DNA from 3 places in the Paraburkholderia sp. JHI2823 genome. Region 2 is predicted to be linked to each of the others. Evidence: predicted binding sites of a transcription regulator. Region 2 holds the regulator's gene; each other region holds the start of a gene.
The links. Region 2 encodes FNR, which switches genes on or off when oxygen is low (the NO sensors DNR and NnrR bind a similar motif). Its sites were predicted from a motif close to TTGATNNNNATCAA; they were not measured.

Region 1 (7,722 bases), on a different contig from region 2:
GCGGGCGAGACGCGCGAAAACTTCTCGGTCACGGAACGCGCGACCGGCCGCGAGTTCCGCTTCGTCCTGCCGGGCCCGCAGATCAGCGCCGATGAGTGGTCGGCTACGCTGGCCATACTCGACGTGCTCATGCCCGCGCCGCGCTATCTCGTGCTGAGCGGCAGCCTGCCGCCCGGCTTGCCCGCGAAGGCCTACGCGGACCTGACCCGCTGGGCGAATCTGCGCGGCACCCGCGTGGTGCTCGATACCTCGGGTCCGCCGCTCGCGCTCGCACTCGATGCGGGCGTCTTTCTGGTGAAGCCCAGTCTCGGCGAACTGGCGGCCATGGCGGAAAAACCGCTCGCCGATGAAGCGGCGTGGCTCGCGGCGGCCCGGTCGCTCGTCGATGACCGTCGCGCGCAGATCGTCGCACTGACGCTGGGCGAACGCGGCGCGCTGGTCGTCACGGCGGAGGAAACCCTGCGCGTGCCGGCGCTGGAGGTGCCCATCTCGAGCGCAACCGGCGCCGGTGACAGCTTCCTGGCGGGACTGCTCGTCGCCCTGCGCCGCGGCCAGACGCTGCGGGACGCCGCCCGTCTCGCGCAGGCGGCCGCTTCCGCGACCTTGCTGTCGAGCGGCACGGCGCTGTGCGACGCGCAAGAGGTGAAGCGGCTCTACGCCACTACGCAGGAGGTGGTGTAACGCCGCCGCGGCGCGCAGCCTGTGCGACTCGCCTGCAAAGTCTCGACTGCGCTTCAGTGAGACAACAGCACCGGAACGGTCGCCGATTCGAGCAGGTCGCGCGTCACGCCGCCGAGCCACTGCTCCTTCCATTGCGGGTGACCGTAGGCGCCTGCCACGACGAGGTCGCAGCCGCTCGTGGCGACCCACGAAAGCAGGGCGTCGCCGGCGGTTTCGTCGGTATCGCTCATGGCTTGCGCGAAATCGACGTTCACCGCGTGCCTCGCCAGCATCAGCTCGATTCCACTGCCTCGTGCACCAGGCACGTCAGGCGGCAGCGCGCCGGAGCCGCGAACGCGCAACACCGTGACACGCCCGGCACGCTCCAGAAACGGCATCGCGTCGTGCACGGCGCGGGCCGCTTCACGGCTGCCGTCCCACGCGATCGCAACCGATTCGCCTGGCGGGCGCAACGCGCCGGCGTACGGCAGCACCAGCACCGGCCTGCCCGACGTCAGGACGACGCCCTCCAGGAAGCGCTTGCGCAGCGCGCGCGAATCGTCGTCGGGGCCGGGCTGACCGGCGATCAGCAGATCGGCGTGACGGCTGCGCCGGATCATCGGCTGCTCGGCATAGTCGTCGAATGCGATCCACTCGCCGCCGAGGCCCGCGCCACGCAGGGCATGGCGGAAAGCCTCTTCGGCCGAGTCGCGCTGACCGCGCCGCGCATCGCTCCAGTCGTCGTAGTAGTGCGCGCAGCCCGCAATCGAAAAGTATTCGTGCACCTCGGGCATGAATGTCGTGTAGAGCCCAGCGAGATGCGCGTCGAATTCCCTTGCGAGGTCCAGCGAAAAGCCTAGCCGGGCCTGGGCGCGGTCGCTCGGGTCGAGGTAGGCAAGCAAGGTCTTGTAGGGCATGGCAGCGTCTCCTCCGAGGGCTCCGGACCATCGAGTCGTTCTCGTTCTATTAGTCCCTCCCGGCAGGCTTCATTCGTTTGATACATATCAAAGGGATGCGACCCGCCGGCCCGAAAATCGGCCCATGGCCTCGATGCCAGCCGGCCGATTCGAAGATGGAAACCCACGACCCCGATCCGCTGGGCAAAGGCCCGGCAGGAGCAATCGACATGTACGAGAAGATCCTGGTGGCGTACGACGGCAGCGAAACCGCGAAACGGGCGCTCGCCGAAGCGTTGAAGTTCGCGGCCCTGACTGGCGCGCAGCTGCGCATCGTGCACGCGCTCGACATCGTGGCGCCCATGGGCATGGGGATGACCTACGTTCCGGCCGATCTCGTCGAATCGTACCGGGAGGACGCCATGAAGCGGCTCGACGATGCCCGTGCGCAAGCTCAGGCGGCTGGCGTGCGCTGCGAGACGGAGCTGATCGATGTGCTGGGCATCGAAGACAGCGTGGCGGATTGCCTGCAGCGGTGTGCGTCGTTCAACGGCGCGCAACTGGCCGTGCTCGGCACGCATGGCAGACGCGGCGTCAAACGCGCGCTGATCGGCAGCGTTGCGGAGCGGTTCGTGCGCTCGGCGCCATGCCCCGTCCTGCTCGTTCGCGGTGCCAACGAATGAGTGCGGGCGATACACCCATCGTGGAGCGAATTGCGCATGGAGAAGAAGTTCGATTCCGGCAGCATCGTGTTGTTCATCGGCGTCCTGGTCCTGCTCGCGGCCCAGGTGCTTTGGCTCGCGCCTGCGCCGCCGGCGATCGCCTATAGCGACTTTCAGCGCCTGCTCGCCGCGCACGAGGTCGACAGCCTCGTGATCACGCCCACGCGCATCAGCGGCGAGCTGCGCTCGGAGCAAGCGAAGGCGTCGCTTCCGGCCTCGGACGCCGCAACCTTCACCGCCGGCAAGCCGCCTTATGCGTTCACGACGATCCGCGTCGCCGACGAGTCGCTGCCGGCGCGGCTCGCCGCCGCCGGCGTACGCTACCGCGGGGCGCTCGACAGCAGCTGGGATAGCCTGCTGCTCGCCTGGATCGTACCGCTCGTGTTCTTCGTCATCGTGTGGCAATTCCTGATGCGGCGCGGCGGCGGCATGCGCGACTTCATGAGCGTCGGCAGAAGCCGCGCGCAGGTCTACCTTCAGCAGGCGACAGGCACGACGTTCAGCGACATCGCGGGTATCGACGAAGCCAAGAAGGAACTTCAGCAAATCGTCTCGTTCCTTTGTCATCCTGAGCGATACCGGCGGCTCGGGGGGAAGATTCCCAAAGGCATCCTTATCGTCGGCGCGCCGGGAACGGGCAAGACCTTGCTCGCGAAGGCCCTGGCGGGCGAGGCCGCCGTGCCGTTCTTTTCGATCAGCGGCTCGTCTTTTGTCGAAATGTTCGTGGGCGTGGGCGCGGCGCGCGTGCGCGACCTGTTCGAGCAGGCGCAAAAGCAGGCGCCGTGCATCGTGTTCATCGACGAGCTCGACGCGCTCGGCAAGGTGCGCGGCGCGAATCCGGTCTCGGGCAACGACGAGCGCGAGCAGACGCTCAATCAGCTGCTCGTCGAGATGGACGGCTTCCAGCCGAACGCCGGTGTGATCCTGCTCGCCGCGACCAACCGGCCCGAGACGCTCGATCCTGCGTTGCTGCGCCCGGGTCGCTTCGACCGCCATATCGCGATCGATCGCCCCGACCTGAACGGGCGCCGGCAGATCCTTGCGGTGCACGCGCGCGGGGTGCCGCTCGCGCCCGACGTCGACCTCGAAGAGCTGGCCGCGCGCACGCCCGGCTGCGTGGGCGCCGATCTCGCGAACATCGTGAACGAAGCGGCGCTTCATGCCGCCGAAGCCGACCACGCGAACGTGAGCATGGCCGACTTCGACGAAGCGATCGACCGCGCGCTCGCGGGCTCGGAGCGCAAGAGCCGCGTGATGAATGCGCAGGAGAAGGTGACGATTGCATACCACGAGGCGGGCCATGCACTCGTTGCCCAGAGCCGCGCTCACTGTGACCCCGTGAAAAAAGTCTCGATGATTCCGCGCGGCGTGGCGGCGCTGGGCTACACGCAGCAGGTGCCCACCGAGGACCGTTACGTGCTCCGGCGCAGCGAGCTGCTCGACCGGCTCGATGTGCTGATCGGCGGCAGGGCTTCGGAGGAACTGGTGTTCGGCGACGTCTCCACCGGCGCGGAAAACGACCTCGAAAGGGCCACGACGATGGCATGGCACATGGTGGCCCGCTACGGCATGAGCGAGCGCCTCGGCCTTGCGAACTGCGCCGACGATGGCGCCATGCCGAAAGCGCTAACGGGAGTCGATGGCGCGCGTCCGGCTGCGCGCACGGCGCAGCTCATCGACGACGAAGTGCGCCGGCTGCTCAGCGACGCCCATGAACGCGTGATGCGCACGCTCGCCGACCAGCGCGACGCGCTCGACCGGATCGCGAAGCGCCTGCTGGAGCGCGAAGTCATCGAGCACGATGAACTGCTCACGCTGATTGCAGGTGCTGAGCCTGCCGCCGTGGGCGCGGCGGCTCAGCCCGATGCGGCGCAGCCCGCGGCGGCACCGCAAGCGCCACTCGCGGCCGGCGGCGCATCGACGGTGACGGCTTTCGCGGCGCACGTCTCCCAGCGGCCGGGCCCGCCTCAGTGATTGCTCTCCAGATAGTCGTGCGCGGCGGTACGCACGCGCTCCGAGGCGCGCAATGCTTCGAGCGCGCGCTTTTCGATGCGGCGCACCTGCTCGCGGGAGACGCCCATGTGCTTCGAGATTTCCTCGTACGTTTGCGGTTCGCCATCGCCGATGCCGAAGCGGCGACGCACGATGTTCGCCTCCAGGGGAGACATTGCGTCGACCAGGCCCTTCACGAACTCGCACATGCGCACGCGAGCCAGGGTTTCCACCGGCGCAGGGGCCTCGTCCGGAATCAGTGCGATCAGTTCCGTTTCCCCATCGGGCAGCACGATGTCGAGCGAAGCGGGCTCGACGGGCAGCGCCAGCAGGCTGCGCACCTTGTCCTCGGCCATGCCGCTGGCCGTTGCCAGTTCCCCGGGGCCGGCATCGCGACCCGTGCGCTGGCGGATACGCTCGCGTGCGCGCCAGACGCGCGAGAACTGGTCGCTCACGTGCACGGGTAGCCGGATCGTGCGCGAGCGCTCGGCCACGGCGCGCGCAACGGCCTGGCGGATCCACCACGTCGCATAGGTGGAAAACTTGAAACCGCGCCGATATTCGAACTTCTCGATTGCGCGCATCAAGCCGAGGCTGCCCTCCTGAACGAGATCGGCGAGGTCGATGCCGCGATTCTCATAGCGCCGCGCGACGGAGTAGACGAGCCGCATATTGGCCTCGAACATCCGGCGCGTCGCCGCGCGCAGCCGGCGCCGTGCCGCTGTCATTGCGGCACGGCGCTCGCCCGCTTGCGCCTCGTGGCCAGTCGCGGCCAACGCGTCGCAGGCGGCCTCGATGTCGCCGCCCGGCCAGTCATGAGCTTCGTACTGCTCGACATCGCCTCGCGCGCGGCGCGCGAGAACTTCGAGCGCCGGAGGACAGGCCTCGATGCAACACAGGAGGTCTTGACGGCTTGCCTCGATCTCGCGCGCCAACTCGGTTTCCTGCTCGCGCGACAACAGCGGCACCGCCATCATTCGCGCGCGATAAAGATCGAGCGTGTCGCCCGATACGCGAATATCGTGCGGGCCCGCGTCGAATTCGCGCATGGGCTCGTCGCGCTCCATGCGGTTGTGTGATCGTGGCTGACGGGGTTTGGTCTTCATGGCGCTGGCGGTCCTTCCGCGTGGCTGATCGCGGGCGCTGGAGGCGCCGCGCATTCCGGCGGGCTTCACTACACGAATTCCCATTCGCCATGGACCGCCTGACGACAACGATCTTGGGGCGAATGCCTGCGATTCAACAAACGCCGGCCGTTTTTTTATGGGAGCACGGCGCTCAGATCGACGCGGGTGAACATCGTTGCCTTCGCCGGCTCGCGCTCGCTCGCGAACGCGATTGACTCAGATCAACCGGAATTCGGGGCGCGCGAAGCAGCGCCAATCGCGCCTTCGATCCGCATTCAATTGACTGAGATCAGTCCAAAACCAGGCCGGTTGTGTAGGTTGGATGCGTCGTCATGAGACGACGCGCGCGCGGAGACCGTCAAATGACAAAGCCCGATTTTCGAAAGATTTTGCTGGCAGTGGACGGTGGTGCCTGCGCACAGCGCGCCACGCAGGAAGCCGTGGCGCTCGCGGCGCTTGCGCACGCTTATGTGCATGCCGTGTACGTCGTGCACAGGTGGGGTATCGCGCCGTACTCCGGCTACTTCGATCCCGATGCGCTTGGCAGGGTGCTCAACGAGGACGGTCGCCTCGCGCTCGAAGCGGTGCGGCGGGCGATGGCCGATCAGAAAGTGTCCGGATCGGTCGAGATCTGCGAGACGCTCGGGAAATCCGACTCGATCGCGCAATGCCTGCAGCGCTGCGCCAAAACGCAGGAAGCGGATCTCGTCGTGATGGGCACCCACGGCAGGCATGGCGTGAGCAGGGCGGTGCTGGGCAGCGTTGCCGAGGGGCTGCTCCGAATATCGTCCTGTCCGGTGCTGGTCGTGCGTGGCTAGCGCAGTCGCTTGCCTCTGCGACCTCTGCGACCACTGCGACAAGCGAAGCCGTCGCGTATCAGCCGTCCCCGGCGCTCGCACGATCGGCGCCGACAATTTCGTGCTCGGGGGCATCGTCCCCCAGGGTGGCGATCGCCCGCGTATAGCGGCCGATCGCGGGCAGTGCGGTGAGCCCATGGGCGAAGATGCTCAGCAAGACCGTCGCCATCACGGCCAGCTTGATGGTCGGCTCGCCGGGCAGGTCCGCTTCGCCCTCGAGGTACACGAGGCCGAGGACGATGGACGCGAGCCCCCTCGGGCCGAACCAGCCCATGAACAGCACCGTTGATGAGCTGAGATGCGTGCCCCTCAACGCAAGCGCCACGGGAATCATGCGGATCAGCGTGAGACTGAGCACGCCGTACGCCACGATGGCGAAATCGAACTCCCTCCAGACACGCGTAACGAGCAGCCCGAACAGGAAGAAAACAAAGTAGTTGAACAGCTGCCCCCAATCCTCGGTGAACTCGACGCTGTGCTTGCCGACCTCGCCGAAGCCTGCCTGGGTCGCCAGGCCGGCGACGAAAGCCGCGATGAACATGCTCGCGCCGGTGGCCTCCGAAAGCAGCACGCAGCCAAAGGGAAGGGCGACGACCCCGAGCTGCGTGAGCGGCACCGCCATCCATTCCTTGCGCCGCGCGAGGCCCAGCAGCCAGCCGCCGATCAGACCGATGCCCAGTCCCACCAGCGCGCCGTAGCCGAGCTGCTCGACCAGGAAGCGGGTCAGGATCGACCCTCCCCCGCCTGTCTCGCGCGCTTGCGCCAGCGCGATGAAGAACATCAGAAAAGGAACCGAGAGCCCGTCGTTCAGACCTGCCTCCACGTTCAGCGCCTGACGAATGCGCCGCGGCACGCGCGGGCTGCTGACGATGACCTGACCGAGCCCGGCGTCGGTCGGCGCCAGAATCGCGGCGAGAATGCCCGCTTCCCACCAGGTCAGTGAGCGCAAAACGACCATCGCAGCGAGGATGCCAAGCGCAATGGTGAAGAGCATGCCGCCGCTCAGCAGGCGAACGGGCAGATTCGCTTCGCCCTTGAGCATCTGCGGCCGCACGCGCGATGCGTCCGTGAACAGCGTCATCACGAGGCCCAGTTCCGCAATCAGAAGCAGACCCTTGCGGTCCAGTGCAAGCTCGCTTAGCGCCTCCTGCGAAAACGACATGAGCGCGCCAAGCGCCGTGAACAGGATAGGCGCCGTGATGACGGTCCGCTCGAGACGCCGGGACACGAGGCTGTAGACGAAGACGAGCGCGACGAATGCGGCGATGAGCATCATTTGTGCGACTCCCATGGTGAAGGCGGGAGGGTTTGGCGCTGACGGAGCGTCGCCCTGGCGGATATGAGACGCCAACCCGCGCGCGGTCAGTTGATGGAGGTCAATGCAAGCCGTCACGCGATAGCCGGGCGATCGGCTATGCGGCTATGCGCTGTCGGCGAGTGCATGGAAAAGCTCGTCTTCCTGCTCGCA
Region 2 (7,722 bases):
GGCCAAGTATGAAGCGCGAGGTCGTGATCGGATAGCAGCCGATATCCAGGAGGCCGCCGCCGCCCAGTTCGTTCTGGTTGCGAATGTCGCGCGCGTTGGTGTTGTAGTAAGTGAAGCCCCCGGTCACGGCCCGCAACTCGCCTATGGCGCCTTCCTCGATCAAAGCCCGCACCTTCAGCCACTGCGGATGCGTGCGAACCATAAAGGCTTCCTGGACGTACCGGCCGCTCTTGTCGCGCGCGGCGATGAGACGCTCGGCCTGTTGCGCGTCCAGCCCAACCGGTTTTTCACACAACACGTGCTTGCCCGCTTCGACGGCCTTGATCGTCCATTCCATATGGAGATGATTGGGCAACGGTATATAGACCGCGTCGATTTCCGGGTCTGCCAGCAGCGCTTCGTAGCTGCCGTACGCGTGCGCGAGACCATACTTCGCAGCGGCTTCCCGGGCCTTTTCCTCTGAACGCGAAGCAATCGCTTTTACGCGGCACTTCGGTGCGCTGTGCATGGGCACGACGACCTTGTCGTTGATTTTCGAAGTGCCCAGGATACCCCAGACGATTTCATCCTTTGCCATGACGTTCCCTATCGATTCGATGACGTGAATTCCGGAATGGACTGAAAAACGAGCGCACGACAAGCAATGGCCAACGCTCGACCGGTGGAGTCTACACCCGGGGGAAAACCATGATCGCCTCGTCATCGGGCGGACCGCGTAACAACTGACTACAACTGATGGGTAGTTGAAAGCACAACGTCATCAGAGATTCGCCTTCGCCCGACACAGTGCTCAGGTTGTGCGCAGCTCCCTCGCAATTCCCCGCAACGTTCCCTACAACGCAATTCAAAAACGAGGTAAAACATGGAGAATACGACCCGGTGGTCACGGATAGGCGCAGTCGTTGGAGCGAGTGCTCTCGCGCTCGCGGGCGTACAGTCGACGGCGTACGCAGGCGACATGAAGGACGTGAAGCACGTCCTGCTGATCAGCTTCGACGGCCTGCACGAGCAGGATGTCGCCCGCTGCATCGGCAGCAACAGCTGCCCCAACCTCGCATTGCTCGCCAAATCGGGCGTCACCTACACGAACGCGCACACGCCCCATCTGTCCGATTCGTTCCCCGGTCTCGCGGCGCTCGTGACGGGCGGCTCGCCCAGGAGCGCGGGTCTCTTCTATGACGTCTCATATGACCGGACGCTCTACGCTCCGCTCGATTCGAAGTGTGCCGGCCCGCAAGGCTGGAACGTCGTGTTCGACGAAACGACCGGCATCGACGCGCAGAACGGCGGCGCGCTGGTCCACCTCGACGGCGGCGGCGCATTCAATCCGCAAGCCATTCCGTATGCGAAGATCAACGGCGTCTGCACGCCCGTGTACCCGCACAATTACATCAAGACCAACACGGTCTTCGAAGTGATCAAGCAGAATCTGCACGGCTCGCACACGGCGTGGGCCGACAAGCACGCGTGGGGCTATGACTGGGTCAACGGGCCGTCCGGCAAGGGCGTGGACGATCTCGCGCGCACCGAGATCAACTCGATCGATCCGAAGACCAACTCGGACTATACGGACGTCTACACGCATACCGAGGTCTTCGACAACCTCCACGTGCAGGCGCTGATCAACCAGATCGACGGCCTCGATTCGACGGGCAAGACGAGCGCGCCCGTGCCCACGTTGTTCGGCACGAACTTCCAGACGCTCAGCGTCGCGCAGAAGGCGACGGTCGCGAAGCAAGGCGGGTACCTCGACGCCGACTTCACGCCAGGCCCGCAGGTCGCTGCGGCGATCACGTACCTCGACAACTCGCTCGGGCGCGTGGTCACGGAGTTGAAGCAGCGCAATCTTTATGCCTCGACGCTCATCATCGTGACGGCCAAGCACGGCCAGTCGCCGACCGATCATACGAAGCTGGTGAAGAACGGCGATACGCTGACGGCGCTGCTGGAGGCTAACAATTATCTGGATCCGAACGGCAACTTCGGTCAGAACAATACGAAGACGGGCAGCCTGAACGACGGCACGGGCCTTTCTGGCACCGGCATGGTGCAGACCGACGACGTCGGCCTGATCTGGCTGCGCGACCAGAGCCAGAAAGATGCGGTCGTGAAGACGCTGAAGGCCAACCTGGGCTGCAACGCGCCGGGCATCTGCGCGGACGGCCCGCAAGCGTACATCCTCACCGGCGACCGTCTCGCGGACTGGTTCGGCAATCCTTCGAACGGCCGCACGCCCGATATCGTCGTGCAGCCGAACCCGGGTGTGATCTATACGTCGAGCAAGAAGAAGGATGAAGAGCACGGCGGCAACGCGCCCGACGACAGCCATCTGGGTCTCGTCGTGTCGTTCCCGGGCCTCAAGCACGCCGGCCGCACCGACGACCACTACGTGTTCACGACCCAGGTCGCGCCGACGATCCTGAGCGCGCTCGACCTCGATCCGCGTCTGCTGCACGCGGTGCAGGTCGAAGGCACGCATCGTCTGCCGGGTCTTGGCCTCGACGACGACAAGTAAATCGTTAGCAATCGGCAGCGGCAGTCATCGGGCGTTCGATGGCTGTCGCGCCGCCGGTCCCGCTCAGACCGTCTGCAGCCCTTCGATATCGCAGATGCGAATCAGCTTGCCCTGCGCATCGATCAACCCGCGCTTCTGGAAGCGCGACAGAATCCGGCTGACCGTTTCGAGCGTGATGCCGAGATAGCTGCCCATGTCTTCGCGCGACATGCGCAGGCGGAACTCCGCCTGCGAATAGCCGCGCTGCCAGTTGCGCGACGAGACGTCGAGCAGGAACGCGGCCACGCGCTCTTCGGCGCTGAGCGAGCCCAACACCATCATCTGCGAAGCTTCCTGATTGAACTGGTCGCCCATGAGCCGATGCAGCCGGTCCTGCATCGTGCCGCTTTCGCGGCAAAGCGTCTTGAGCGCGGCGTAGGGCAGCGTGCAGATCGAACTGTCTTCGAGCGCGACCGCGCTGAACGCATGGACGTCGTTGGCAATGCCGTCGAGCCCCAGCGCATCGCCCGCGAGACGCAGTCCCGTGATCTGCTCGCGGCCGTCACGGTTGACGATGAACGTCTTGAGCGAGCCGGAGCGCACGGCGTAGAGATTGTCGAAGCGGTCGCCCGAGCGGTAGAGCGCTTCCCCGCGGCGCACCTTGCGCGCGCCGCAGATCAGGGCCTCGAGCTTGGGAAGCTCTTCCGCCGGCAAGCCTTGCGGCATGCAAAGATGGCGCATTGAGCACCCCGAGCAGCGCGCACTGGGCTGCGTAGCCCCGAGAGGAGCACGACTGCTTTGGCGCACGACGATAGCGGATCCTGCGACGGGTGACAGCATCGGACGACTCCTTCGTTAGCTTATTTTGAAGATTTCGACGCATTGTCACACCATGCGCGTGCGTCAATGTGGTGGCAAAATGCCGCGCACCTGAACCGCGAGCGCTTGCGCCTTGTCACGTAACGGTTTCGCCGGCTATCTCGCCCGCTTGCGCAAACGCAAGCGACGCAAAAACAACACCGCCGATGCACGACCCGCGCGCGCGCTGAAGGTCACTCGGCGCATTGTTCGGCACGGTCCGGTCCGACTGCGGATTTTCCCGAACGAGTTGACTTCGCCGGTATCGCCGGCGCTGCTCCATCCGCAATTTCTTCCGCTGTTGCCGGCCGTCCACATCCGTTGACCGGTCATTTCGACTGTCATGTTAAGCGACGAAAGGCGTGAACGTTGCATTTGGCACCCCCTCGCATTCTGCAGACCATCCGTCAGCTGGTGGACTTCGCATCGATCGCGCCGCACGCACTCATATTCGGCTGGCAGGAAGCAAATCAGGTACTAGAATGCATGGATGCAGGTGAAGCGAAGGCGGTCTGTTCGATCGAAACATTCAGCGGTCGATGTTTCGAGTTCGTCATTGGAGGGTTCCTCATGACGTGCCTGAACGAAAAGATTGTCGGTGCAGCCTTTCTTATGCTGAGCGGTTACGCTTACGCTCAGAGCACCTTCATGAGCGCTCCCGAAACCATGACGCTCGCCAATATCGCGCCGATGCCCATGGAGGTCGTTCCTTCACTGCCAGAACCTCAGGTGTATCTGCACCGTTACGAACTGGAATATCAACAGAATCAGGAAAAGCCGTTTTACGCGCAATTGGAGAATTTTTATAGCGCGCCAATCGCACACGACAAATACCATTACGAGTTCACGAAGTCCGCACACGGCAGCGGGTATGGTGAGCCGCAGGCCGCGCTGCCGTCTTCCGGCTATCTGCACATCGGCCCTTCCACAGCGCCGCAAATTTCGATTCTTCAGGTGCCCGACAGCACGTTGAACATCGGCGCGCAGCCTCAACGCAGGCTCTCGCTCACCATGGACCAATGGGTGTTTTCCGCCACTGCGCGAGTCGCCATTCTTCATTCGCACAGCACTGGCGCGACAGTCACCGTTCGGCGCAGTTTCTAATCGAGCGCGCGAGTTCCGGGCACACATTCGGCCGCGCCTTCAAAGCATTGGCAAGTTCGGAGATCCCGCAGATAAGAATTCGGACTTGGCGTGAGCCGGTATTTCGCACCTGCTTACGTGGTTCGCTCTTCTGCGGCCATTCGGGAACGGGCCATGCTACAGCCATCCCGACCGAACCCAGCCCTGCCCGATGAATCCGCACCATACGCACGATAGGCCCGATACGACCACTACGTCCGATAAGCCCGTCATCATCGAAACCACGCTGCCCGCGCGCCTCGACCGCCTGCCGTGGGGGCGCTTTCATGTGCTCATCGTCGCGGCGTTGGGCGTCACGTGGCTCCTCGACGGCCTCGAAGTCACGCTGGCCGGTGCGGTGGCGAGCGCGTTGAAAACGAGCCCGGTTCTGCATCTGGACAATGCGCAGGTGGGCCTCGTGGGCAGCGCCTATATCGCGGGCGCGGTGTGCGGCGCACTCGGCTTTGGCTGGCTCACGGACCGGCTCGGCCGCCGCAAGCTCTTCTTCATCACGCTGGCCGTCTATCTGCTCGCCACCGCGGCCACGGCGTTCTCCTGGAGCTTCGCGAGTTTCCTGGTCTTTCGTCTGATCACCGGCGCTGGCATAGGCGGCGAGTACGCGGCCATCAATTCGACGATCCAGGAGTTCACGCCCGCTCGCGTGCGCGGCTGGACCGACCTCTGCATCAACGGCACGTTCTGGGTCGGCGCGGGCGTTGGGGCGGCGGGCTCGCTCGTGCTGCTCGACCCGCATCTGCTGCCCGCCGACTGGGGCTGGCGCGTGTGCTTTTTCATCGGCGCGGTGCTCGCGCTCATCATCCTGCCGATGCGCCGCTGGATTCCGGAAAGCCCGCGCTGGCTCCTCACGCACGGCGGGCACGGCGAAGCCGGACGCGTCGTGCAGGACATCGAGGCGCGCTTTCGCGCTGCCGGCCATACACTCGACGAGCCGTCCGGCGCCCCGCTGCGCCTGCACGCGCGCAGCCATACGCCGCTGAGCGCCGTGTTTCACGCCCTCTTCGTGCGGCACCGGCGGCGCGCGCTGGTCGGCCTTTCGCTGATGACGGCGCAGGCCTTCTTCTACAACGCGATCTTCTTTACCTATGCGCTCGTGCTCACGGAGTTCTATGGGGTGCCGGGCAGCGAAGTCGGCCTCTACCTGCTGCCGTTCGCGCTCGGCAACTTTCTCGGGCCGATCATGCTGGGACGCCTCTTCGACGTGATCGGCCGGCGCACGATGATCGCCGCGACCTACGCGCTCTCGGGCATGCTGCTCACGGCGAGCGGCTGGCTGTTCGCGCAGGGCATCCTCACGGTGAGGATGCAAACCGGCGCGTGGATGGTGATTTTCTTTTTCGCTTCGGCTGCGGCGAGTTCGGCTTATCTGACCGTGAGCGAGTCGTTTCCGCTGGAGATTCGCGCGCTGGCCATCGCCGTGTTCTATGCGTTCGGGACTGCGCTGGGCGGCATCATCGGCCCCGCCTTCTTCGGGCGGCTGATCGACACCCACCAGCGCAGCGAGGTGTTCACGGGCTATGTGGTGGGCTCGGCGCTCATGATCGGCGCGGCGTTCGTCGCCGCGATCTGGGGCGTGGACGCGGAGCGCAAATCGCTCGAGCATGTGGCCGCGCCGCTTTCGGCTGTGGGAGACGAGTGAGGCGGGCGACGTGCGGCACACTCCGATCGGCTAAGATACGGCTCCGCCAAAGGCATTTATCGAACCAACGGAGTATTTCAGTGATTCAGGCAATTCAACCGGGCGCCGTATTCAAGGACAATCTCGCCCTGCTGCCGGGCATCGACGGCATCGAGCGCATCGATCTCGTGGACGGCCAGGGCGCCGTGGTCGCGAGCATCGAGAACAAGCCCGGCAAGCAGGGCTCGCTCGCGGTCTACCACTATCTGCGCGAAGCATTCGGCTCGCTCGACGCCAACGCCGCGGAACACGGCCTCGCGGTGTTCGCCGAGCACACCGCCGACGCGCGCAACCGTCCGGGCGCGCACCCGAACGTGGACCGTCTGCTGGAGATCGCGGCAGGCGGCCCGGCGCTGCGCATCGATGTGATCCCGGCGGCTTGAATCCCGCATAGGCGTTGCGCACCAACCGGCGCGCAACGCCTGCCGCTTTCCTTACCTCACGCCGACAGCGCTTCGAGCCTTACGCCATTCGTGCGCGGCCCGAACCCGCCAATGGAAACCATCACCGCGACCATGCACACGGTGATGCCCGCAAACACGCCGCTCACGCCGAAGTCGCGCAGCAGCGCGGCAATGACGAATCCCGACATCATCGCGCCCACGCGGCTCGCGGAGTACACGATTCCATTGGCGCTGCAACGGATCGCGGTGGGAAAAAGTTCGGCCTGGTAGGCGTGGTAGCACACGGAGATGGTCTGCCCCGCGAGACTGATCAGGACTCCGAGCGAAATGAGGGCGGCCACCCCGCGCGCCTGCGCGAACAGTAGCCCGAACACCACGACCGCGAACGCCGAGCCGACGATGAGCCACTTGCGCTCGATGCGATCGGCCACGAGCATCGCGAGCAGCGGCCCGCAAGGCAACGCGATGGCGATCACGAAAGCATAGAGCAGGCTCTTCGTCACGGTCACGCCCTGCCCGATCAGCAGCGTGGGCACCCAGTTGGCAAAACCGTAGTAGCCGATGGCCTGGCACAGGTTGAACGCGATCAGCATGATGAGGCGCGCACGGTACGGCGGCCGCCAGAGCTCCGCGAGCGAGGCGCGCCGGTGCACAGGCAACGCGGGCGTGGGCGCGGGCTCCGGCAAGGCCGCACCGCTTTCGCGCACGGCGCGCTGCTCCATCTGCGCGATCACGCGCTCCGCCGCCTCCGTGTGGCCGTGCGAGACGAGCCAGCGCGGGCTCTCCGGCACGGCGCGCCGCACGAACCACACCAGCGCCGCGCCGAGCGAACCGGCCAGCACGACCCAGCGCCAACCGTCGAGACCGAGCGGCGCCTGCGGCACGAGCCACCACGAGAGCAGCGCCGAAATCGGCGCGGCCGAAAACATGATGGCCTGGTTCCATGCCATGGCGCGGCCACGCATCTGCTGCGGGACCATTTCGGTGACGTAGCTATCGATCGTGACGATTTCGATGCCCACGCCGATTCCCGTGATGAAGCGCCACAGGATCAGCCCCTGCGAGGTGTGCTGGAACGCCATCGCCACCGATCCCGCCGAATACCAGAGGAGCGAGAACGTGAACACGCTTCGTCGTCCGAATCGATC
Region 3 (7,722 bases), on a different contig from region 2:
CGCCTCGCGGCCGGCGAGCCGCTGGATCACGCGAGCCACGTTGAGCCCGCCTCCGCCTGGATAGCGGCGCGCGGCTTCGCAACGCAGCTTGTGCGTATCGACAACGCGCTCCACCGCCGTCGAGACATCGACAGCAGGGTTCAGCGTGAGTGTCACGATCTCGACCACCTTCGCCCTCCTTCTCGTCCTTCGTAGGGATTTGCCTACATTCCAAGAAAAAGTCTTACGCCAGTTTCAGCGCCCGCTCATTGGAACGCCGCAGCCGGCGTTGGATACTGAAGACGTACTCACCGCAGCCGCTTTGTCCCATCCGATGCAAGGAGCGCCGAAATGTCCACCGTCGAAATCCGCTCGCTGACCGACGCGGCGCTCCCGAACGCGAGCGCCGCCGACGACCCTGAAACCCTGCTCGCGCTTGCCCGTACCGCCGGCTTGCTCGTCACCCTCGACGGTCAGATCGGCCGGGAAAAATATCAGAGCGTGGCGGGCTCGTTGCCTGCGTTCCAGCGCTTCGCCGCCGCACTGCGCGACACGCTCGTCGCCGACGGCGCGCCCTGAGCGAGGCGCGCCCCACAGCGGGCCTTCCGGCGAATCAGACCGCGCGTCCTACTCCATGTGCATGCCGCCGTTGACGGCAAAATTGGCGCCTGTCGCGAACGCGCCGTCGTCCGAGCAAAGATACGCAACCAGCGACGCCACCTCCTCCGGACGGCCAAGGCGGCCGATGGGAATCTGCGGCAGGATGCGCGTCTCCATGATCTCCTGCGGCACGGCTTCCACCATGGCGGTGGCGAGGTAGCCGGGCGACACCGTGTTCACGGTCACGCCGTGTTTCGCGACTTCGAGCGCGAGCGACATCGTGAATCCATGAATGCCGGCCTTCGCCGCCGCGTAGTTCGTCTGCCCGAACGCCCCACGCGAACCATTCACGGAGCCGATGTTCACGATGCGCCCGAAGCGCCGCTCGAACATGCCGGGCAGGAACGGCTTCGTGAGATTGAACATGCTGTCGAGATCCGTGTGCATCACCGCATCCCACTCGGGCTTGGAGAGCTTCATGAAGCTCGCGTCGCGCGTGATGCCGGCGTTGTTGACGAGAACATCCACGCCGCCGAACTCCGCGATGACCTTTCGTGCGCACTCCTCGCATGAGTCGTAGCTGGCCACGTCCAGCCCGAACGCGTGAAACGTGCGGCCCGCTTCGCGTTCGCCGTGCAGCCATGTCGCGACATGATCGTTCTGCTCCGAGTGCGACACGACCACGGTCATGCCAGCGTCGTACAGTCGCCGGCTGATGGCGGCGCCAAGTCCTCCCATTCCACCGCTCACAAACGCAATCCGGTCCTTGCGCATCATGTTTCTCCTCGCAGATCGGTGATCGGCCGCGGATCGGCACGATCGAAAGGTCGCTCCACTATAAAAACCCGCTCTCGCCAGCGATTGACATGCGTCAAATGGAGGCCGGCTCGACCGAAACCGCCGGCTTCAGCCTGGCATTGATTCAAATCAATGGCGACCGCGCGCCCGAATCTAGACTGATCGCACGCCACCGTTATTCGCGCAATTGTGGAGCGCCGATCATGGAGTACCGCAGCATCCTCGTTCATCTGGACGGCAGCGAGCGCGCCAGCGCCTGTCTCGATCTTGCGTTGCTTGTCGCCCAGCGGCACGGCGCCCACGTCAAGGCGCTGTTCGCGCCGGTCACGGCCGATCACGACAGCGCCTGGCCCCTGGCGTTCGATGCGGGCTATCGCGTGCGCTCACGCGAAGACAAGCGCCGGGCGCTCGAGCATCAGTTCTTCAACGGGCTGTCGCAGGCGAATCTCAAAGGCAGCTGGCGTACCGCAACGGAGCACGCCCGGCCGGAACTGCTCGCGCTCTCGCCGTATTCGGACCTCATCGTCGTGGGTCAAAGCGATCCGCACGATCCGGACGCTTCGCTCAGCAGCCGCCTGCAAGCCCAGGTGACGCTGGCGGCGGGCAGGCCGGTCCTGTGGGCGCCCTATGTCGGGACGTTTCCCACCGCGGGCGAACGGATCGTCGTCGCGTGGGACGCGGGTCGGTCCGCCACGCGTGCACTGTACGACGCCCTGCCCTTCATGCGGCTCGCCACGCATACGACCATCGTCACGCTCAACGCCGAACGGGAGGGCCGCATACCGGGAGCCGACATCGCGCTCGTCCTCGCGCGCCACGGCATCGAGGTGGAACTCACCCAGTTACACACGCCCCCCACGGTGTCGATTGCCGATGCCCTGCTGTCACGCGTGGACAAACTGGGTGGCGACCTGCTCGTGATGGGGGCATACGGGCACGCGCGCTGGAAGGAACTCATGCTCGGCGGCGTCACGCAAACCGTTCTCGGCTCGATGCCGGTCCCGGTTTTGATGTCCCATTGAGCGTGCATTTGACTGTTGGCGCGCCAGGGTGGCCGGCGCGCTAGCTCGGGTTCAAGGAAAATCGCCATGTGCTACAAGAGCCTGCTCGTCCACCTCGACGACTCGGAACGATGCGCGGCGCGCCTTGCGCTCTCGCTCGACCTGGCTGAACGCTTCGACGCGCATCTGACCGGACTGTATGTGCCGCGAGGGCAGCGGGAAGCGTCCGAGGGCATGCAGACGCCCGCGGCGCGCCTCGCGCGCATGCACGAGCAATTTCTCCTCGAAGCTGAGCGTGCGGGCCGCATCGTCGAATGGCGCGCGCCTCAGCCTTGCGACGCCGCGATCGCGGCCGTGCACGCGCGCCATGCCGACCTGCTCGTGCTCGGGCAGCCCGAAGCCGCGGATTGGGTCGCCCAGAGCGCGGGCGGCTTCGTGGCCGATGTGCTGATGACAGCCGGACGGCCCGCCGTCGTGGTCCCGCATTCCGGCGACTTCACCCGGTTCGCGCAGAACATCCTCGTCACGTGGGACGGCAGCCGCGAAGCCGCGCGGGCCGTCTCCGACGCGCTCGGGTTGCTGCAGCGCGCCGAGTGCGTGTCGATCGAGGTGATCGCGTCGCACGGCGGCGCGCAGCGCGCGCACGCGCAAAACGCGGCCATCGATGCCGCCGCGTGGCTCGATCTGCACGGCGTGCAGGCATCCTTTCACGAAACCCCGCGCGGCCCGGCGGTTCAGACCGGCGCGGCGCTGCTGAGCCGGGCCAGCGACCTGCATGCCGACCTGATCGTGGCGGGGGCTTACGCGCATTCGCGCGTCCACGAATGCGTTCTGGGCGGCGTGACGCGCACGTTGCTGGAAGCGATGACGGTTCCGGTCTTCATGTCGCACTGATTTCACCGGGCGCAGCGCGCCTTCGAAGAGGCAGGAGTACGTCATGCTCGACAAGCCCCACGACCCGGCAGCCGACACCAGCCCGGTCGACAAGCTCGACGACTACGCGTTGCGCTACGCCGTGCGCCACGCCACGCTAGCGCCGTCGAGCCACAACAGCCAGCCGTGGCGTTTCGTGCCCGGCCAGGACAGGATCCTGCTGTGCGCCGACCGCCTGCGCGCGCTGCCCGTCGTCGATCCGTTCGATCGGGAACTGATCATCAGTTGCGGCGCCGCGCTCTTCAATCTGCGCGTCGCGCTTGCGAGCCTCGACATAGGCTATGCGATCACGCTCTTTCCGACGAGCCTCGATCCGGACCTGCTCGCCGATGTGCGCCTGCTGCGCGGGCAGCCCGTTGGCGCGGAGCTGGCGCCGCTTCTCAATGCGATTTCCCGGCGGGTCACGACACGTCGGCCGTTTTCTCCTGCGCCTGTCGCCGCTGCCATCGAACACGCACTGCTCGAGGCGGCGCGCGCCGAGGGCGTGGAAGTTGCGTGCGCAACCGAAACCGCAACGCGAGAGGCGATCGCCGACCTCGTTGCCGCTGCCGACCAGCGACAGTTCGCCGATCCACGCTTTCGCCGCGAACTCGCGAAATGGATCCATCCGCGCCATACCGGCGACGGCATGCCGGCCTACTCGGCCGGAATCGGATCCCTGCTCGACTTCGCGACGCCGCTCGTCGCCTCCGCGATCCGCACGTTCGATGTCGGCGGCGGCGTGGCGGCCACGCATCGCGCGCTTGCAGCGGGGTCGCCGCTGCTGCTGTGCATCGCGACGAACGTCGACGACGCACAGGCCTGGCTCGCCGCGGGCGAGGCGCTGGAGCGCGTGCTGCTCGTGCTGACATCGCACGGGCTCTGCGCCTCGTATCTGAACCAGCCCATCGAGGTGGGAGAGTTGCGCGCGCAACTTGGGGCGCTGCTCGGCATGCCGGCATCGGCGTGCCCGCAGCTTCTGCTGCGTATCGGCCACGGCACGCCCGACGCGCCTTCGCCACGCCGTCCGCTGAGCGAAGTCGTGGCGTAGGCTTCGTCGTTAGGCCGTCGTCTGGAAGTCCGGCGCTTGTCACCCTTCTCAACGCGACAAGCAATTTGCCCTACCATGCGGTTTATCGGCTATCGGCGCAAAGCGCCTCGTGCATCGGCACGCGTCCGATACCTGCTGACACGGCAAATCATCCGGAGCGCTTCATGCAAACGGCGGGGCCCACATCCTGGACTGGAAGCAACGGCAGCGACATCACGATTGCGGACCGGTATCGCCTTTTGATCGACGCCGTCGCGGACTACGCCATTTTCATGATCGAGCCCGGCGGCCGCGTCGCGAGCTGGAACGCCGGCGCGCAGCGCATCAAGGGCTATTCTCCAGATGAAATCGTCGGCCAGCACTTTCGCGTGTTCTATACGCACGACGATATCGCCGCCGGCAAGCCCGAGCGTCTGCTCGAAGCGGCCGCGCTGCACGGGCGCGTCGCCGACGAAGGCTGGCGGCTGCGCAAGGACGGCACCCGCTTCTGGGCGAGCGTCGTCATCACCGCCGTGCGCGACGACGACGACGTGCTCGTCGGCTTCGCCAAGATCACCCGGGATATGACCGAGCGGCGCAGACTCGAAGAACTCGAGCGCGCTCATGCTGCATCCGCCTTGGTCCAGCAGGCGCGCGAGAACGAACAGCGGCGCATTGCCCGCGAATTGCACGACGATCTCGGGCAACGGATCGCCGCGCTGAAAATGGCGCTCGGCATGCACGGAAAAGAACTCGCCAACGTGTTGCCGACACGGATGCATGCCGAACTCGAGGCCGTCGCGCAAATCGGCGCGGATATCGATTCGCTAGCTGCCGCGGTGCGGCGCATCGCCGCCGATCTGCGGCCCGCCATACTCGACGATCTCGGACTGAGCGCCGCCCTCGAATGGCTCGCGGAGGACTTCCAGAGCCGCTATGGCGTGACGGTCCAGTGCGTGCTGGATATTTCGGAGCCCGACCTGGGCGAATTCGCCACGACCGCCCTCTTTCGCGTCGTTCAGGAAGCGCTCACCAATGTGGCGCGCCATGCTCGTGCACGACGGGTGTCGATCGAGCTTCAGAACGACGCGAACCATTGCCGGCTGCGCATCAGCGACGACGGGGTCGGCTTCGACCCGAAAGCCCCCTCGCGTCCCGATGCATTTGGGCTCATCGGCATGTGCGAACGCATTCTGCAGGTCGGCGGCTCGCTGACGGTCGATGGACGTCCAGCTGGGGGTGTCACGATTTCGGCGGAGTTTCGCCTGCCGGTGAAAATTCATTCGGCGCTCGCTCGCGCCAACCGGTAGCGAACATCCGCGCCCGCTTCATCTCACGCCCCCCACTTCCCGCACGAATTCGAGCTGACCTTGCAGGAGCTGCTCGGCGCAGCGCGCGTAGAGCCAGCCGGGGCCGTTGTCGGTGCTGTACATGCCGCGGCACAGGCCCTTGAGCCGTATCGTCGTCGTTCCGTCCGCCGCCATCTGCCGCACCGCCCAGAAGTACGCGAGACCGAACTCATGCGGCATGCGTGTCTCGATCGTCTCGTCGGTCGCACGATCGATGGGCGTGGGCGAGTGCCGCTGCACGAAGATCCGCGCGCGGGCCCAGACCTGCGCGCAGTCGTCGGATGTCGCGCACTTGATCGCGCTCTGCTCTCGCCGCGCCGCCAGTTCGGTCTCCGACTGGCGGAAGGCGGCGTTTTCCTCGCGGTGCGAGCCGACGTCCGTCACGCAAGCCGAAAGCGATGCCATCGACAGCATCCAACCCAGCGCCCAGCCGAAGGACAACCTGCTCGCCATTTTTTCGCCCCCGCCCGCAATCCGGCCCGTTACCGTGAGCCACCCATTCCAATCTAAGAATCGACTGGCCCGCCTCGATTGATCTGCCTCAAGTCGAGGCGGATCCGGGGCAAAGTCCGTTCGTCTGATTCAAATCAAAGGCGGCATGCGGGTACGCGATCCAATCAATATCAAGGGCACGTGGGCACATGAAGCGAGGAGAGGATGATGAAGCTGACGTTTCTGGGCGCGGCGCAGACGGTCACCGGTTCACGCTATCTGCTGGAAGCGGGAGGCAAGCGGGTGTTGATCGATTGCGGGCTCTTCCAGGGCACCAAGAACCTGCGCCTGCGCAACTGGGATCCGCTGCCCTTTCCTGCCGATTCGCTCGATGCCATCGTCCTGACGCACGCCCATATCGACCATTGCGGCTACCTGCCCGTCCTTGCGCGCAACGGATATCGCGGCCCGGTTTATTGCACGCCCGGCACCGCGGACCTGTGCGGCATCATGCTGCGCGACAGCGCGCGGCTCCAGGAAGAAGACGCCGCATTCGCGAACCGCCACGGCTTCTCCAAACACCATCCGGCCCTTCCGCTCTACACGCTGGAAGACGCCGAAGCGGCACTGCGGCTCATCGCGCCGCGCCCGTTCGACGAACCGGTCACGCTCGACGAGCAACTCACCTTCCGGCTGTTGCCCGCCGGCCATATCCTCGGCGCGGCGAGCGCGGTGGTGTGCAACGGGCATACCGTCGTTGCGTTTTCCGGCGACCTGGGCCGGCCCGACGACCCGATCGTGCGTGCGCCATCGCCGCCTGCGCACGCGGACTATCTGGTGGTCGAATCGACCTATGGCGACCGGCTGCACGATGCCCTCAACCCCGAGGACGAACTCGCCGACATGTTCGCGCGCACCTTCGCGCGCGGGGGAATCGTCGTCATGCCCTGCTTCGCCGTGGGCCGCGCGCAGGAGGTCCTCTACTACATCGCGCGGTTGAAGCAGTCGGGGCGCATGGCGAACGTTCCGGTGTACCTCGACAGTCCCATGGCGATCAGCGTGACCGACCTCTACCGGCGTCACATGAGCGACCATCGGCTCACCGTCTCGCAGGTGCACGCCATCGATCACGTGGCGTTCATGGCGCGCACGGTGGATGAGTCGAAAGCGATTGCCGGGCGCAACGGTCCCATGGTCATCATCGCGGGCAGCGGCATGGCCACGGGTGGCCGGGTGCTGCATCACCTGAGCCTGTACGCTTCGGACCCGCGCAACACGATCGCGCTCGTGGGCTACCAGGCGCCCGGCACGCGCGGCGCGGCGCTCGAAGCCCATGCGCCGGCCATCAAGCTGCACGGCGACTATGTACGCGTGCGTGCAGAAGTCTCATCGATCACGTCGCTCTCCGCACACGCCGACTACCAGGAAACCCTGCGTTGGCTCGCCCATATGACCTGCCCACCCATTCGCACGTTCGTCACACACGGCGAGCCCGCGGCGGCCGATGCATTGCGCCGCCGCATTGCGGAGACGCTGCATTGGGATTGCTGCGTCCCGGAATATCGGGACTCGGTCGAACTCGCCGAGGCCACTGTGCGCGCTCGCCCGCACACCCCGGCCG

Region 1: a site for FNR is predicted at 1,655-1,668, ahead of VSR34_RS31035 (universal stress protein). Genes of this name have one in related genera too.
Region 3: a site for FNR is predicted at 1,497-1,510, ahead of VSR34_RS31060 (universal stress protein). Genes of this name have one in related genera too.

The regions. Positions count from the first base shown of each region.
Region 1 is NZ_JAYMRY010000042.1:25,926-33,647, reverse strand. Features, by position in the region: gene VSR34_RS31045 (1-phosphofructokinase family hexose kinase) at 1-681, shown strand, start outside; gene VSR34_RS31040 (universal stress protein) at 735-1,577, opposite strand; gene VSR34_RS31035 (universal stress protein) at 1,733-2,239, shown strand; gene ftsH (ATP-dependent zinc metalloprotease FtsH) at 2,276-4,252, shown strand; gene VSR34_RS31025 (RNA polymerase sigma factor RpoD/SigA) at 4,246-5,376, opposite strand; gene VSR34_RS31020 (universal stress protein) at 5,760-6,215, shown strand; gene VSR34_RS31015 (cation:proton antiporter) at 6,274-7,530, opposite strand; gene VSR34_RS31010 (heavy metal translocating P-type ATPase) at 7,675-7,722, opposite strand, start outside.
Region 2 is NZ_JAYMRY010000007.1:104,685-112,406, forward strand. Features, by position in the region: gene VSR34_RS10740 (Gfo/Idh/MocA family oxidoreductase) at 1-577, opposite strand, end outside; gene VSR34_RS10745 (alkaline phosphatase family protein) at 863-2,515, shown strand; gene fnr (fumarate/nitrate reduction transcriptional regulator Fnr) at 2,579-3,334, opposite strand; gene VSR34_RS10755 (hypothetical protein) at 3,722-4,456, shown strand; gene VSR34_RS10760 (MFS transporter) at 4,647-6,131, shown strand; gene VSR34_RS10765 (DUF2322 family protein) at 6,215-6,553, shown strand; gene VSR34_RS10770 (MFS transporter) at 6,610-7,722, opposite strand, start outside.
Region 3 is NZ_JAYMRY010000042.1:33,744-41,465, forward strand. Features, by position in the region: gene VSR34_RS31045 (1-phosphofructokinase family hexose kinase) at 1-168, opposite strand, end outside; gene VSR34_RS31050 (hypothetical protein) at 331-558, shown strand; gene VSR34_RS31055 (beta-ketoacyl-ACP reductase) at 607-1,353, opposite strand; gene VSR34_RS31060 (universal stress protein) at 1,581-2,399, shown strand; gene VSR34_RS31065 (universal stress protein) at 2,466-3,272, shown strand; gene VSR34_RS31070 (nitroreductase family protein) at 3,316-4,341, shown strand; gene VSR34_RS31075 (PAS domain S-box protein) at 4,506-5,630, shown strand; gene VSR34_RS31080 (hypothetical protein) at 5,649-6,074, opposite strand; gene VSR34_RS31085 (MBL fold metallo-hydrolase) at 6,330-7,722, shown strand, end outside.